3 regions of the Serinicoccus sp. CUA-874 genome follow, and region 1 is predicted to be linked to each of the others. Evidence: predicted binding sites of a transcription regulator. Region 1 holds the regulator's gene; each other region holds the start of a gene.

Region 1 (4,322 bases):
CCGCGCCGCCGGGCAGGACCACACCTGGGTGCTCGACCTGCCCGAGGACCCGGTGGAGCTCGTCGGTGACGAGGCGCGGCTGCGGCAGGTGCTGGTCAACCTGCTCGCGAACGCCCGCACCCACACCCCGCCCGGGACGACCGTGACGACCGGGCTCCGGGCCACCGCCGACGCGGTCGAGGTGGTCGTCGAGGACGACGGACCAGGCATACCCGAGCGGCTGCAGGAGACCGTCTTCGAGCGCTTCGCCCGCGGCGAGGACTCCCGCTCCCGGGCCGCCGGGAGCACGGGGCTCGGGCTCTCGATCGTCGCCGCGGTGGCCCGGGCGCACGACGGCCACGTCAGGGTGGAGTCCCGACGGGGCCAGACCCGCTTCGTGCTGACGCTGCCGCGCGAGGGGGCCCGGTGAGCGCGGTCGGGCCGCTCGACAGCGCGCTCACGCTGCCCGCGCAGACGTCGGTGGAGCCGGGGAGGTATGCCCGGCTCCGGGAGCTGGTGAGGGCCGGTGGGGTGGTGGCGCTCACCGGGGCGGGGATGTCGACGGCCAGCGGCATCCCGGACTACCGCGGACCGGACGGGACCCGTCGGGTGCAACCGATGCAGCACGGGGAGTTCGTCGGGTCGGCGGACGCGCGACGGCGCTACTGGGCCCGGGCCTACGTCGGCTGGACCCGTTTCGAGGCCGCACGGCCCAACGCCGCGCACCGCGCGGTCGCCGACCTGGAGCGGCTTGGCCTGGTCCGTCACGTCATCACGCAGAACGTCGACGGGCTGCACCAGCAGGCCGGCAGCCGACGGGTCCTGGAGCTGCACGGCACCCTCTCCCGCGTGGTGTGCCTGGACTGCGGGGAGGTGACGACCCGCGCCCAGGTGCAGGACTGGCTCGCCGAGGCCAACCCCGGGTTCCTGGCCGTGGTCGACGCCACCTCGCCGGTGCGCCCGGACGGCGACGTCGCGCTGCCCGAGGCCCAGGTGGAACGCTTCCGCACGCCCCGGTGCCTGGTCTGCGGGCAGGACCGGCTCAAGCCCGACGTCGTCTTCTTCGGCGGCTCGGTGGACAAGGAGGTCGTGGCGCGGGCCTACACCTTCGTCGAGCAGGCCCGCACCCTGCTCGTGCTCGGCTCCTCGCTGCAGGTGATGAGCGGCTACCGGTTCGTCCGACGAGCGGCGCGCGAGGGCATACCCGTCGCCGTGGTCACCCGGGGCGGCACGCGGGGCGACGCCGAGACGACGGTGGGGGTCGATGCCCTGGTCGGTGACGTGCTGCCGGCGCTGGTCGCCGACCTCGGTGGTTAGGCTGGGCGAGGACGGTCCGGACGGGCCGCCGGCGAGGAGGTCGCTGTGGTCACCTACGAGCAGCTGGGTGAGATGTACGACGCCGAGGTCGTCGACCAGGACGGGCACAAGGTCGGCGGGATGTGCCAGGTCTACCTCGACAACGGCACGGGGAGCCCGGCGTGGGTGTCGGTCCGGACCGGGTGGTTCGGCGGGCGCAAGGTCTTCTGCCCGGTGTCCAACGCCACGATCCAGGGCGGCCGCATCCAGGTGCCCTACCCCCTCGCGATGATCAAGGACGCACCGGACATCCCGTGCGACGGGCACCTGACCGAGGACGAGGAGGAGCAGCTCTACGACTACTACTCCGTGGACGAGGGGCCGGCCCCCTCGGGCTGAGCGCAGGAGTTGCGGCGTCGGCCCCCGGAGAGGATGGAGGGGCCGGGGACCGACGCCGCGGTCGGTGTCGGGTGCAGTGGCACCCGGTGTCGCGTCGGGGAGGTGGCCTCAGACCCGACGCAGGACCGCGGTGACCTTGCCGAGGATCACGGCGTGGTCGCCGTCGATCGGCTCGTAGGAAGGGTTGTGGGGGATGAGCCAGGTCTTGCCGTCCCGGTGGCGGTAGGTCTTGACGGTGGCCTCGTTGTCGAGCATCGCGGCGACGATCTCCCCGTTGACCGCCGTGGGCTGGCGGCGCACGACGACCCAGTCGCCGTCGCAGATCGCGGCGTCGATCATGGAGTCGCCCACGACCTTGAGCAGGAACAGCTCCCCGTCGCCCACGATCTGCCGCGGGAGCGGGAAGACGTCCTCGACGGCCTCCTCGGCGAGGATCGGGCCGCCCGCCGCGATGCGGCCGACCATGGGGACGTAGGACGGCTGGGGGCGGGCGTCACCGATGCCGGTCTCGTCGTGGACCTCGGTGGGTGTCGGGCCGGCCTCGGCGTCGCGGCGCCGGTATCCCGAGCCCTCGCTGCCCGGGTGCACGACCTCGATCGCCCGCGGGCGGTGCGGGTCGCGGCGCAGGTAGCCCTTGCGCTCGAGCGTCTTGAGCTGGTGGGCCACCGAGCTGGGTGAGGTGAGGCCGACGGCGTCACCGATCTCCCGCAGGCTCGGCGGGTAACCCCGGTGGTCGACCGAGTCGCGGATGACGTCGAGGACCCGGCGCTGACGGTTGGTCAGCGCGGCGCCACCGTCGCGATCCGGCATCTCGTGGATTGTGGCCATGATCTCCATCCCCTCGTGCGGGCCCCACCCTCGTCGCGCCGCGGCTGCTGTGGTGCTGTGCCCCGGCGTCTCGGCATCATGCCTGGTCAGAGGGTATGTCAGTGGTGGGTGCTTGAGTTGCTGACATGAGCACAGGCTACGCCCGGCGCCAGGCCAAGGCAAACACCTGTTCGGGTGGCGTGTCGACAGCGTCGGACGCATGTGCTATCAATGAAACAGACGTGCGATCGGACACGCGTCCGACCCGCACCGCCACGAGGAAGGTGAACAGCATGAGCACCGCCATCGCGCACGACATCCTGAGCCCGCTGCCGGTCCCGCGTCCGCGTGGGGCAGCCCGAGGTCACTTGCGGCTGGTGCCGACGCCGTCGGCCCGCGGCCGCTCCGGCGACGGGTCGCAGTTCCGGAGTGCACGGGCACGGCGTGTGGAGCCGGCTCGACACCTGCGGCTGACGCGGCGGGGCCGGCTGGCGCTGACCACGACGACGAGCCTCGTGGTCGCGCTCGTGGCATGGTCCATGCTCGGGCTGCTCGGACCGGCCGGCGCCAGCTCCTCGATCGTGGTGGAGGAGGGCAGCACGCTGTCCGAGATCGCGGCGCAGGAGTTGCCGGAGGTGCCGCTGAGCCAGGCGATCACCAGCATCCAGCGGGCCAACAGCCTGAGCACCACGTCGGTGGCGGCGGGTCAGGAGCTCGTCATCCCCGGGCGCTGACCGGAGGGGAGACCGGCGCGAGCTGTGGTGAGCCTGCGGCTCAGTCGGTCTGCGGGCCGGCCTCGTGCACGGCGTCCCAGACGATGCCGAGCTGGTCGGTCGGCATGAAGTAGCCCGACAGGTGCGGGTCGAACATCAGGCCCGCGATGCCGGCGTCCTGGTAGGCCCGCGCGGTGTCCACGAGCTCCTGCGGAGGCAGGGCGATCGCCCGGAGGTCCTCTTCCGGCGCGACCATCTCGTTCTGCACGGCGAAGTGCCGGGCGCGCTCGGCACTGGTGAAGGTCAGCAGCATCATCTGGCCATCGATCTGCGCGGCGGCGGGGGACTCGGACCCGGCGTCGCCGACGGCCACGAACCACCAGTGCGGCAGGTCCATGGTGGCGCGCCAGAGGCGGGTCATGCCCCCGTGGTCCTCCGGCCCGGTGACCCGGGCGGCGAGCACGTCGGTCTCCGTCTCCTCGGGCTCGGACAGCTGGCCGAGGCGGGTGGTGCCTGGGGTCGATCCGCCATTGGTCGCCTGCGGGTCGTCCTGCCGAGGTGCCGGATCGGCACCGCCACGGTCCGCGCGGTTCTCCACCGGTCGCTCACCCTCGTAGAGGGACTCCGGCCGACGCTCGTCGTCCTGGAAGGGGAGGTCGGTGGGCTCACTCATGTCCAGTAGTCGACCACACCCCGGGCTGCAGGGCCAATCCCGCGACGGCGCCGACGGCCCGGGACTGCATGATGGACCGGTGACGGACAGCATCTCGGGACCCAAGGTGGCCATCGTCGGAGCGGGCTCGGTCGGTTCGACCCTCGCCTACGCGCTCCTCCTGAGGGGGGTCGCCCGGCACGTCGTCCTGCACGACATCGACGCTGAGAAGGTCCGGGCGGAGACGCTCGACCTGCGACAGGGCCTGCAGTTCATGCCGGCGGCGCACGTCGACGGGTCAGAGGACGTCTCGGTGTGCGCCGGCGCCGACGTCGTGGCCGTGACCGCCGGCGCCAAGCAGCAGCCCGGCCAGAGCCGGCTCGACCTGGCCGCCTCCACGACCCGGCTCATGGTCGATCTCATGCCGCGCCTGGTGGAGGCGGCACCGGATGCGACCTTCGTCATGGTGACCAACC
Region 2 (4,322 bases), on a different contig from region 1:
GGATGGGCGCCGGCGCGCTACTACGAGGCGGTCGGCAGCTATCCGGAGCAGGCGCCGCGCGGCCCCGTCGTCCTCGTGGCCAACCAGCACTCTGGCTCGGACGGCGACATCGTCAACGCCGGAGCGCAGGCGATGGGCCTAGGGCCGGTCGTCGGCGTGCGCACGTGGGGCGGGGTCGTCGGGATCGACGGCCGGTTCGACCTGGTCGACGGGACCTCGATCACCCAGCCGCGGTATGCCTTCTGGCTCGAGGGCAAGGGCTTCGGCGTCGAGAACCACGGCGTCGACCCGGACATCGAGGTGGTCCACTCTCCCGCCGACGTGGCCCAGGGCCGCGACCTGCAGCTGGACCGCGCGATCGAGGAGGCGCTGAGCCTGCTGGCGAAGACTCCGGCGGCGGCGCCGCCGGAGCTGCCCGAGCCCAAGGTGCGCTGAGCCGGTCGGTTCAGTCCCGACCGTGCTCGGGCAGGTGGTCCAGCGCCTCCCGGATGACCTGGTAGGACACCCCGGCGCCGTAGCCCTTGCGCCCGAGGAAGGCGGCCAGCCGGCGGGTCTGGACCTCGCGGTCCAGCCCGCGCATCGTGCGCAGCCTGCGGGAGACGAGGGCCCGTGCCTGCTCCTTCTCCTGCTCGGGGTCGATGTCCTGCAGCGTCGCGTCGACGAGCTCGTCGGCGACGCCCTTCTGCCGCAGCTCCTGACGCAGGGCAGTCGCCGCCAGCCCCTTGGTCTCCTGCTTGGAGCGGACATACATCTCGGCGTAGGCCTCGTCGTCGACCAGGCCGACCTCGCTCATGCGGTCCAGCACACGGGCCGCGACCTGCGGGTCGCAGTCGCGGTCACGCAGCTTGTCCTCGAGCTGGCGCCGGGTGCGCGGACCCATGGCGAGCTGGCGCAGCACGATCTTGCGGGCCACCGCGTGCGGATCCGGCTCCGCCGACTGCTCCCCGCGCCCTTCTGGGTCCGGCGCCGGACCCGGGCCCGGCGGAGCGGAGCCCGTAGGCGCTGGCGGAGGCCTCCGCCGCCGCCAGCGCCTCCCGGGCCGCAGACATCCGGTCTGCGCCGGCCATCAGAAGTCGACCGAGACCTCACCCGTCACCGGGTCCACCCCGTCCGGGAGGTCCTCCGTCGGCGCGGGGGCGCCGATGCCGAGCTTGGTCTTGATGTTGCGGTCGATGGTGTCGGCGATGTCCGGGTTGTCCTTGAGGAACTGCCGGGCGTTCTCCTTGCCCTGACCCATCTGCTCGCCCTCGTAGGTGTACCAGGCGCCGGACTTGCGGACGAAGCCGTGCTCCACCCCCATGTCGATGAGGCCGCCCTCGCGGGAGATGCCCTGCCCGTAGAGGATGTCGAACTCGGCCTGCTTGAACGGCGGTGACACCTTGTTCTTGACGATCTTGGCGCGGGTGCGGTTGCCGACCGCGTCGGTGCCGTCCTTGAGGGTCTCGATACGGCGCACGTCGATCCGGACCGAGGCGTAGAACTTCAGCGCCTTGCCACCGGTCGTGGTCTCGGGGGAGCCGAACATCACGCCGATCTTCTCGCGCAGCTGGTTGATGAAGATCGCCGTGGTGCCGGTCGAGTTGAGCGCGCCGGTGATCTTGCGCAGCGCCTGGCTCATGAGGCGCGCCTGCAGACCGACGTGGCTGTCGCCCATCTCGCCCTCGATCTCGGCCCGGGGCACGAGCGCCGCGACCGAGTCGATGACGATGATGTCGAGCGCGCCGGAGCGGATCAGCATGTCCGCGATCTCCAGGGCCTGCTCACCGGTGTCCGGCTGGCTCACGAGCAGCGCGTCGGTGTCGACACCGAGCTTCTTGGCATAATCCGGGTCGAGCGCGTGCTCGGCGTCGATGAAGGCGGCGATCCCGCCGCCCTTCTGCGCGTTGGCCACGGCGTGCAGCGCGACCGTGGTCTTGCCGCTGCTCTCCGGGCCGTAGATCTCCACCACGCGACCGCGCGGCAGACCGCCCACGCCGAGCGCGACGTCCAGCGCGATGGCCCCCGTCGGGATGATCTGCACCGGCGGGCGGTCCTCGTCGCCGAGGCGCATCACCGAGCCCTTGCCGTGCTGCTTCTCGATCTGGGCCATGACCGTGTCGAGGGCCCTGAGCCTGTCGTTGTTGATCCCGGTCGCACCGGTGGTCTTGCTTGCCTGCGGCATCTGCCAGCTCCTTCGTCTCGTGGCGGGCGCGCCTACCTTCGACCGACGGTCAGGGTCATCCAGACGGGTGATCCTGCGTCTGCGTCAGACGCTAGGCGCCCCCGCCGACATACCCCGGCCACCACGACGAATCTGTGGACGACCGTGCCGACGGCGACACCGTGTGGACGACGATAGTCGAAACTCTGTACGACTCCGCGGAGGGGTGTCGGGCGTGTCGCAGCGGCCTCCGGGAGCGCTCAGGTGACGCTCACGACATACGCCGAGCCCTGGCGCTGCAGCTGCACGAGCCCGGCCGCGTCGGCCCCCTTGGCGAACTGCAGGAACGAGCCGTAGCCGAGCGGCTTCTCCGAGAAGCCCTCACGGCGCGCGCGCAGCTGGTCCTTGAGGCCGGAGAGCGCCACGCCCTCACCGTCGTCGAGCTCGCTCACGGTCTGTCGCAACAGCGCGAAGGCCTCCTGCCGGCCGCCCTCCTCGGGCAGCGTGACCTCCGGGTCACCCTTGGCGGGCCCGGCGCTCAGGTCGATGATGCCCCGGCCGGCGAGGTGCTCCAGGAGCTCGCCGAAGGCGCGGAAGCCGTAGGCCGCCTCAGAGAACGTCGAGTCCTTGCGCACCAGGGTCCGCTTGAGGACCGACGCGGTCACCGCTCCCCCGCTGCTGCGCTGCAGGCCCGAGACGGTCTGCGCGACCAGCGAGGCGAGGTCCGGGGCGGTGTCCTCGACCGTGTCCTCGCCCGGCTCGTCGGCGGTCTCGGTGCTCGGCTCCGGCTCCTGCGCGGGCGCGGCGCTGCTCCCGCCGCCCTTGCCCGAGCCGTTGCGCCTCTGTCCCTGCCCCTTGCGCCCCGACCCGCGTGCGGGCGTGTCCTCGGCGCCAGCCGGCACGACACCGTCGAGGTCGTCGTAGTAGAGGAACTCATCGCACGCCGGCGGCAGCATGGTCGAGGTCGAGTCGCGCACGCCGAACCCGATGACCCGCTTGTTGAGCTCGCGCAGCTTGTGCACGAGCGGGGTGAAGTCGCTGTCGCCGGTGCAGATCGCGAAGGTCGTGATGTAGTCGCGCTCGTAGGCCGTCTCGATCGCGTCGACCGCCATCTTGATGTCGGCGGCGTTCTTGCGCGAGGCCCCCATGCGCTGGGTCATCTCGATCAGCTCGACGTGGTTGCGGGTGAGCATCCGGCGGTCCTCGTCGAAGTAGGACCAGTCGGCATACGCCCGCCGCGTTACCACCCGACCGCGCTCCGCCAGCGCGTCCGCGACCGGGCGCAGGTCGAAGGGCACCCCCAGGTGGTCGCGCGAGCCGAGCGCGAGGTTCTCGTAGTCGATGAGCAGCGCGATCCGGTCCTCGTCATCCATGGCCCGAGGGTATGCCGTGGGCCCCGCGTGCAACCACACCGGACGTCCTGCGGGGATTCCCCGGCGTCAAGGGCACGGGGACGCGCCCCCTAGACGGCGGGGATTCCCCGGCGTCAAGGGCACGGGGACGCGCCCCCTAGACTTGCTCCTCGGACCCACGGGGTCGGGACGCCGCCGTCCGGCCTCACCGGTACTCGTATACCCCTGCACAGGAAGTTCCATGGCTCTGCTCGTGATGAAGTTCGGCGGCTCGTCGGTCGCCGACGCCGAGGCGATGCGCCGCGTCGCCCAGCGCGTCGTCGCCGCCCACCGGGCCGGCGACCGGGTCGCCGTCGTCGTCTCCGCGATGGGCGACACGACCGACGACCTGCTGGACCTCGCCAGGGAGATCGCCTCCGGCACTCCCCCGGAGCGCGAGATGGACATGCTCCTCTCGGCCGGTGAGCGCATCTCGATGGCCCTGCTGGCGATGGCGATCGAGCAGCTCGGCGTGCCGGCCAAGAGCTACACCGGCGCTCAGGCCGGGATGCGCACCGACACCGCGCACGGGCGCGCCCGGCTCCTCGACGTGCAGCCCGACCGCGTGCGCCGCACCCTCGACGACGGCGCGGTCGCCATCGTCGCCGGCTTCCAGGGCATCTCGACCGACGACGACATCACCACCCTCGGCCGGGGCGGCTCGGACACCACCGCGGTGGCGCTCGCCGCTGCCCTCGGTGCCGACGTGTGCGAGATCTACACCGACGTCGACGGGCTCTACACCGCCGACCCGCGCATCGTCCCCAGCGCCCGCCGCGTCACCCGCATCA
Region 3 (4,322 bases), on a different contig from region 1:
GGCACGGCCTTCGTCGTGGGCTATGTCGCCGCGGGGCTGATCGTGGCGCACACCGCCAGCTTCGGGCTCGCGCCGGTGCGCCTGGCCACCCTGGTGCCCGGCGTCGTGCTCGTGCCGCTCGTGGCCCTCGGTCTCGTCTGGTGGGGGGAGCACCGGCGCGAGGAGCATCCGGTGGTGGACGCCGGTCTCGCCTTCCTCGAGGCACGCACCCCGGTGCTCGTGCGCCGCGCACTGCCGCCCGTCGTGGAGGTCCTCGTCGGGCTGGTCGCCGTCTCCTTCCTGCTCGTGCTCGGCCTGCTCCTGCTGCGGGGCGAGCGCATCCTCACCCTCTACGGCTCGCTCGACGCCGGGCTGGTCGGCACGGTCGTGCTCACGGTGGGCCAGCTGCTCGCGCTGCCCAACCTCATGGTGTGGGCGCTGGGGTGGACCACCGGGTCGGGGGTCACCGTGGGCACGGTGCACGTCGGCTGGGGCGAGACGACCGCCGGCGACCTGCCGGTGCTCCCGGTCCTCGGTGCGCTGCCCGAGCCCGGGGCCATGCCGCCGGGGATCTGGGCCATGGCGCTGGTGCCGTTGGTCGCCGGGGGGTGGCTGGGCTACCGCGCGGCGGGCTCGGCCTCGCGGCTGGCGACCTGGTGGACCAAGGCGCAGATCATGCTCGCCTCGTGCACAACGGTTGCCCTGGTGGTCCTCGTCCTGTCCTGGCTGGCGACGGGTGGCCTCACGCCCGGGCTGCTCGGCACGATCGGTGTCGAGGCGTGGCGCACCTCCGGCCTGCTGCTGGCCGAGCTGGTCGCGGGCGGCCTGCTGGTGCTGACCGTGCTCCACCTGAGCCGTCGCCGCCTCTGATCAGAAGGGTGGGGGCTCTCCGGGTGAGGTGCGCCATCCGGTCGCGCCGGTCGCGCGGTTCGCGCCGGGTCGACCGGGTCCGCGCCGGTCCTCGGCGCGGACGCCCTGGTCGGCTCCCGACGTCAGATGCGCTGTGTCTGTCCCGTCCAGGCCGAGGACAGCCTCTGTCGTCGGGGTGTCGGGCGCTGCGCCGTCCCGGCGGCGACCGGACTGGGTGCGGGTGACCCACATCCAGCCGGACAGCGGGCCGCCGTGCTCGCCGGTCCCGGGGTGGTCGTCGGCGTCGGTGAGGAAGGCACCCGGGCCGCGGTGCGCGAGAGCGGCATAGACGGCGCGGTTCAGCAGGTCGCGCCGTGCGTCCAGGTCGTCCCGCTGCGCCGAGTGCTCGTCACCGCGGGCAGCGTCCAGCGGTGCGGCCCGGTCGAGCGCAGCGGCCAGGTCAGGTGCGGCAGTCCCCGCCGACGCCGTCTGTCCCGTCGCCCACCGATCGGCACCCTTGTCGCCCGGCTGGCCGGTGCGGGATGCAGTCGAGACACGGCCCGGGCCGGCGCCGTGCTGTCGGTAGTCGTGCACCCGGGTGGTCTCGCGCTGGCCGAGCAGCGTGGTCCAGGTGAGGTCGCGCAGGTCGTTGATCTGGGCGAGCGCCCTCCCGAGCGTCTTGAGCTGGTGCGGCGACTTGGCGAGCGCGACGAGATTGGTCTCTGACGTCGGTCCGCCGGGCCCCTCCGGAGCCCAGGGTGTGACGTGGTCCAGCTCGCACACGGCGCCCGGTTGGCGCGTGCCCGGTGCCCGCGAGAAGACGTCGGCGGCGAGGACCTGTCGGCGCATGGCCGCGTCGGGCCGGTATGCGGCGATGGACCGCTCGATCAGCCGCCCGTCGGCCGGGTCGGTCAGCAGTCGGGCCAGGGTGGTGTCAGGCGTCAGCGCCAGCTCCCGGATCTGCCCGGGCGAGAGGTAGGCCGGATGCCGCCCGAGCACCAATCCCACCCCCTGTCGTCCGCCGGGGCCATGATCGTCGGCGCCGGCGAAGGCAGTGTCCTGCCCGTCGCACGTGTCTGTCGGATGCGGGACATGGTGGTCCGGGCCGGTCGGGTGGTCAGAGTCCTCTCCATTGCACGTGTCTGCCGGGTCGCTGCTCACGTCCCTCGGTCCCTGTTTCATCCTTGGGGCGCAGGTGGTGCAGGCAGGCCTGCCGGAGAGCGCGTCCCAGGGGACGATCACCTGCAGCTCGACGGTCGGCATACCGCTCACGACCCGCGCGACGGCCTCGAGGTCGGGTGTCAGCAGGTCCGCCCACCCCTCGGGAGGTCCGGCCACCTCGTCCCTGGGCGAGGGACCGGAGCCGGGGTTGCTCCCACCGGACTCGTCTGGCCCGCCCAGGGTCGGGGCACCCCTGCCTGATGACTGCGGGCGGGGGTAGCCTCCGCCGGGCTCGTCCTGCGGCACCGGGAGCTGTCCGTGGACGACGAGCGCCATGAGCACGTCGGAGCGCAGCTGGTCCAGGGTGCGCGGATCACCCTGTTTGCGCAGCAGGCGAGCGGCCCGCTCGACCCTGCTGTGCGCGGCGATGAGCGAGAGCGCGGGGCCGGTCGTCTCCAGCGTCGCCGTGCCGTCGTCGTGCACGGTGATCGTCGCCCGGCGGGCCTGGTAGGCCTTGCTCCGGCGCTCCCGCTCGGCCGCCACGTCGACGCCCTCGGCCCGGGCGGCCTCCCGCGCGAGCGCCGCCGCGTAGTCCGCCTCGTGCCAGGGACGCTCGCGCAGGTCACCCTCCGGCGTCAGCCGCTCGGCCACGACGACATGAGGGTCACACCCGAAGAGGCCTTCGGCGACCAGGAGTGCGTCGTCGACCTGGAGCGAGCCGCAGCGAGTCCAGAAGGATCGCACCATGTCCCACGTCACCTCCGCACGGTCCAACGCACCGAGCACCGCGGTGCGCACCCCGTCCGGTGCGCAGGCCATCCCCACCAGGTGCCGCGCCTCGGTGACGCCCATGCCGAGGCGTGCCTGCACCTCGGCGCAGGCGGCCCGCTTGGTCTCCGCCCGCCACGTCGTGCGCTGGCCCTCGGTCAGCTCGTCCACCGAGGTGAAGTCCTTCTGAGCCAGGACGGCAGCACCGGTCACCGCGACGACCAACCGGGCAGCCTCCACCAGCCGTGCGTCCAGTCCCGCCCGGGTCGCCGCCACGACACCCAGGGCATCGAGCGCGGCGCCCTCCGCGCGCCCCTCCGGTTCGATCGCCGTGACCGCCATGCCCCTCACCCCCTCAGATGAAGCGTTGCTCCTGGGCCCCAGTCTAGTCGAACGTGTGTACGAATATCAAGAGCCCACGTTGCGCGGGTCAAGGCACCGATCACCCCCGGTCTCGCCCCGCACCGAGATCAGTGACCCAGCTCCTGTATGTCGGCCTGCAACCGGGCCGTACGCTCCCGCCACCACTCCAGAGAAGGATGGAGTCCATCAGAGTCGACCCGGGGCACCAGCGAGATGTGCAGCGTCAGGCCGGTCGCGCCGGCGCGGACAGTCTTGATACCTATCTGTGTCACAGTGCCAAACACCTCGGGAACCGTCTCGACCACATATTCGCGTTCCCCTGCTGGCCCATCAGGACCAAAGTTGTCACGCACCACAATCCCAAGGAGCAACTGAGACGCTCGAGCTCCCTGCGCCGTATGACCGGGCGACATCTGCGCCCGCAGCCCCTTCCCTACCCCAGAACTGATCAGCCCGTAGACCGCGCCCGAGCACCTCAGCGACCCACTCGCGCAACGCACCGAAAGCAGCCGATTCAACCTCAGCCTGCTGAGCCACCAACTTCACGCTTACTACTTCTTCCGCACTACCCACGCGGGACCCTTCCCTCCCCGATCACGGAATCGCCCAGGTGGGCACCGGACCAACGGACTCGCCAGACCGCCCGATGGTCCAAGTGCGCGAAGATGACCGGAGGCATGAGCCTACGGTCCTGGACACCCAGCCCCAAGGGTCGACAGCTCCGTCTTGTCCCTGGACGTCACGGAAGGTCGGCAGCACCTCCCTCGGTCGCCTCATCCCCGACGGCCCCTACGCTGGCACGGTGACCATCTCCTCGCGCCAGGCACGCGTCGTCGTCCTCGTCTCCGGCTCGGGCACCTTGCTCCAGGCGGTCCTCGACGCGTGCGCCGACCCGGGGTATGCCGTCACCGTCGTCGCCGTCGGCGCCGACCGGGAGGACATCGAGGGGTTGGCGCGGGCCCGCGCCAGGGGCATACCGACCTTCGTCGAGCGGGTGGCCGACCACCCGGACCGCGACGCCTGGGACGCCGCGCTGGCCGACCGGCTCGCGCAGCATCGCCCGCACATGGTGCTCAGCGCCGGCTTCATGAAGATCCTGGGTCCGCAGGTCCTGGCCACGCACCGGGTCGTCAACACCCACCCGGCCCTGCTGCCGAGCTTCCCCGGCGCGCACGCGGTGCGCGACGCGCTCGCGCACGGGG

The links. Region 1 encodes LexA, which represses DNA repair genes until DNA is damaged. Its sites were predicted from a motif close to TCGAACANNTGTTCGA; they were not measured.
Region 2: a site for LexA is predicted at 2,339-2,354, ahead of recA (recombinase RecA). Genes of this name have one in related genera too.
Region 3: a site for LexA is predicted at 3,147-3,162, ahead of BJF80_RS08055 (HNH endonuclease signature motif containing protein). Genes of this name have one in related genera too.

What each region holds. Positions count from the first base shown of each region.
Region 1 covers NZ_MKJZ01000037.1:16,995-21,316, reverse strand. The annotation lists gene BJF80_RS14765 (sensor histidine kinase) at 1-409, shown strand, start outside; gene BJF80_RS14760 (NAD-dependent protein deacetylase) at 406-1,296, shown strand; gene BJF80_RS14755 (PRC-barrel domain-containing protein) at 1,342-1,674, shown strand; gene lexA (transcriptional repressor LexA) at 1,783-2,502, opposite strand; gene BJF80_RS14745 (LysM peptidoglycan-binding domain-containing protein) at 2,775-3,215, shown strand; gene BJF80_RS14740 (hypothetical protein) at 3,256-3,867, opposite strand; gene BJF80_RS14735 (L-lactate dehydrogenase) at 3,947-4,322, shown strand, end outside.
Region 2 covers NZ_MKJZ01000022.1:156,926-161,247, forward strand. The annotation lists gene BJF80_RS07545 (S41 family peptidase) at 1-435, shown strand, start outside; gene BJF80_RS07550 (regulatory protein RecX) at 446-913, opposite strand; gene recA (recombinase RecA) at 1,067-2,161, opposite strand; gene BJF80_RS07560 (NYN domain-containing protein) at 2,401-3,513, opposite strand; gene BJF80_RS07565 (aspartate kinase) at 3,734-4,322, shown strand, end outside.
Region 3 covers NZ_MKJZ01000022.1:262,746-267,067, reverse strand. The annotation lists gene BJF80_RS08060 (cell division protein PerM) at 1-849, shown strand, start outside; gene BJF80_RS08055 (HNH endonuclease signature motif containing protein) at 850-3,099, opposite strand; gene purN (phosphoribosylglycinamide formyltransferase) at 3,923-4,322, shown strand, end outside.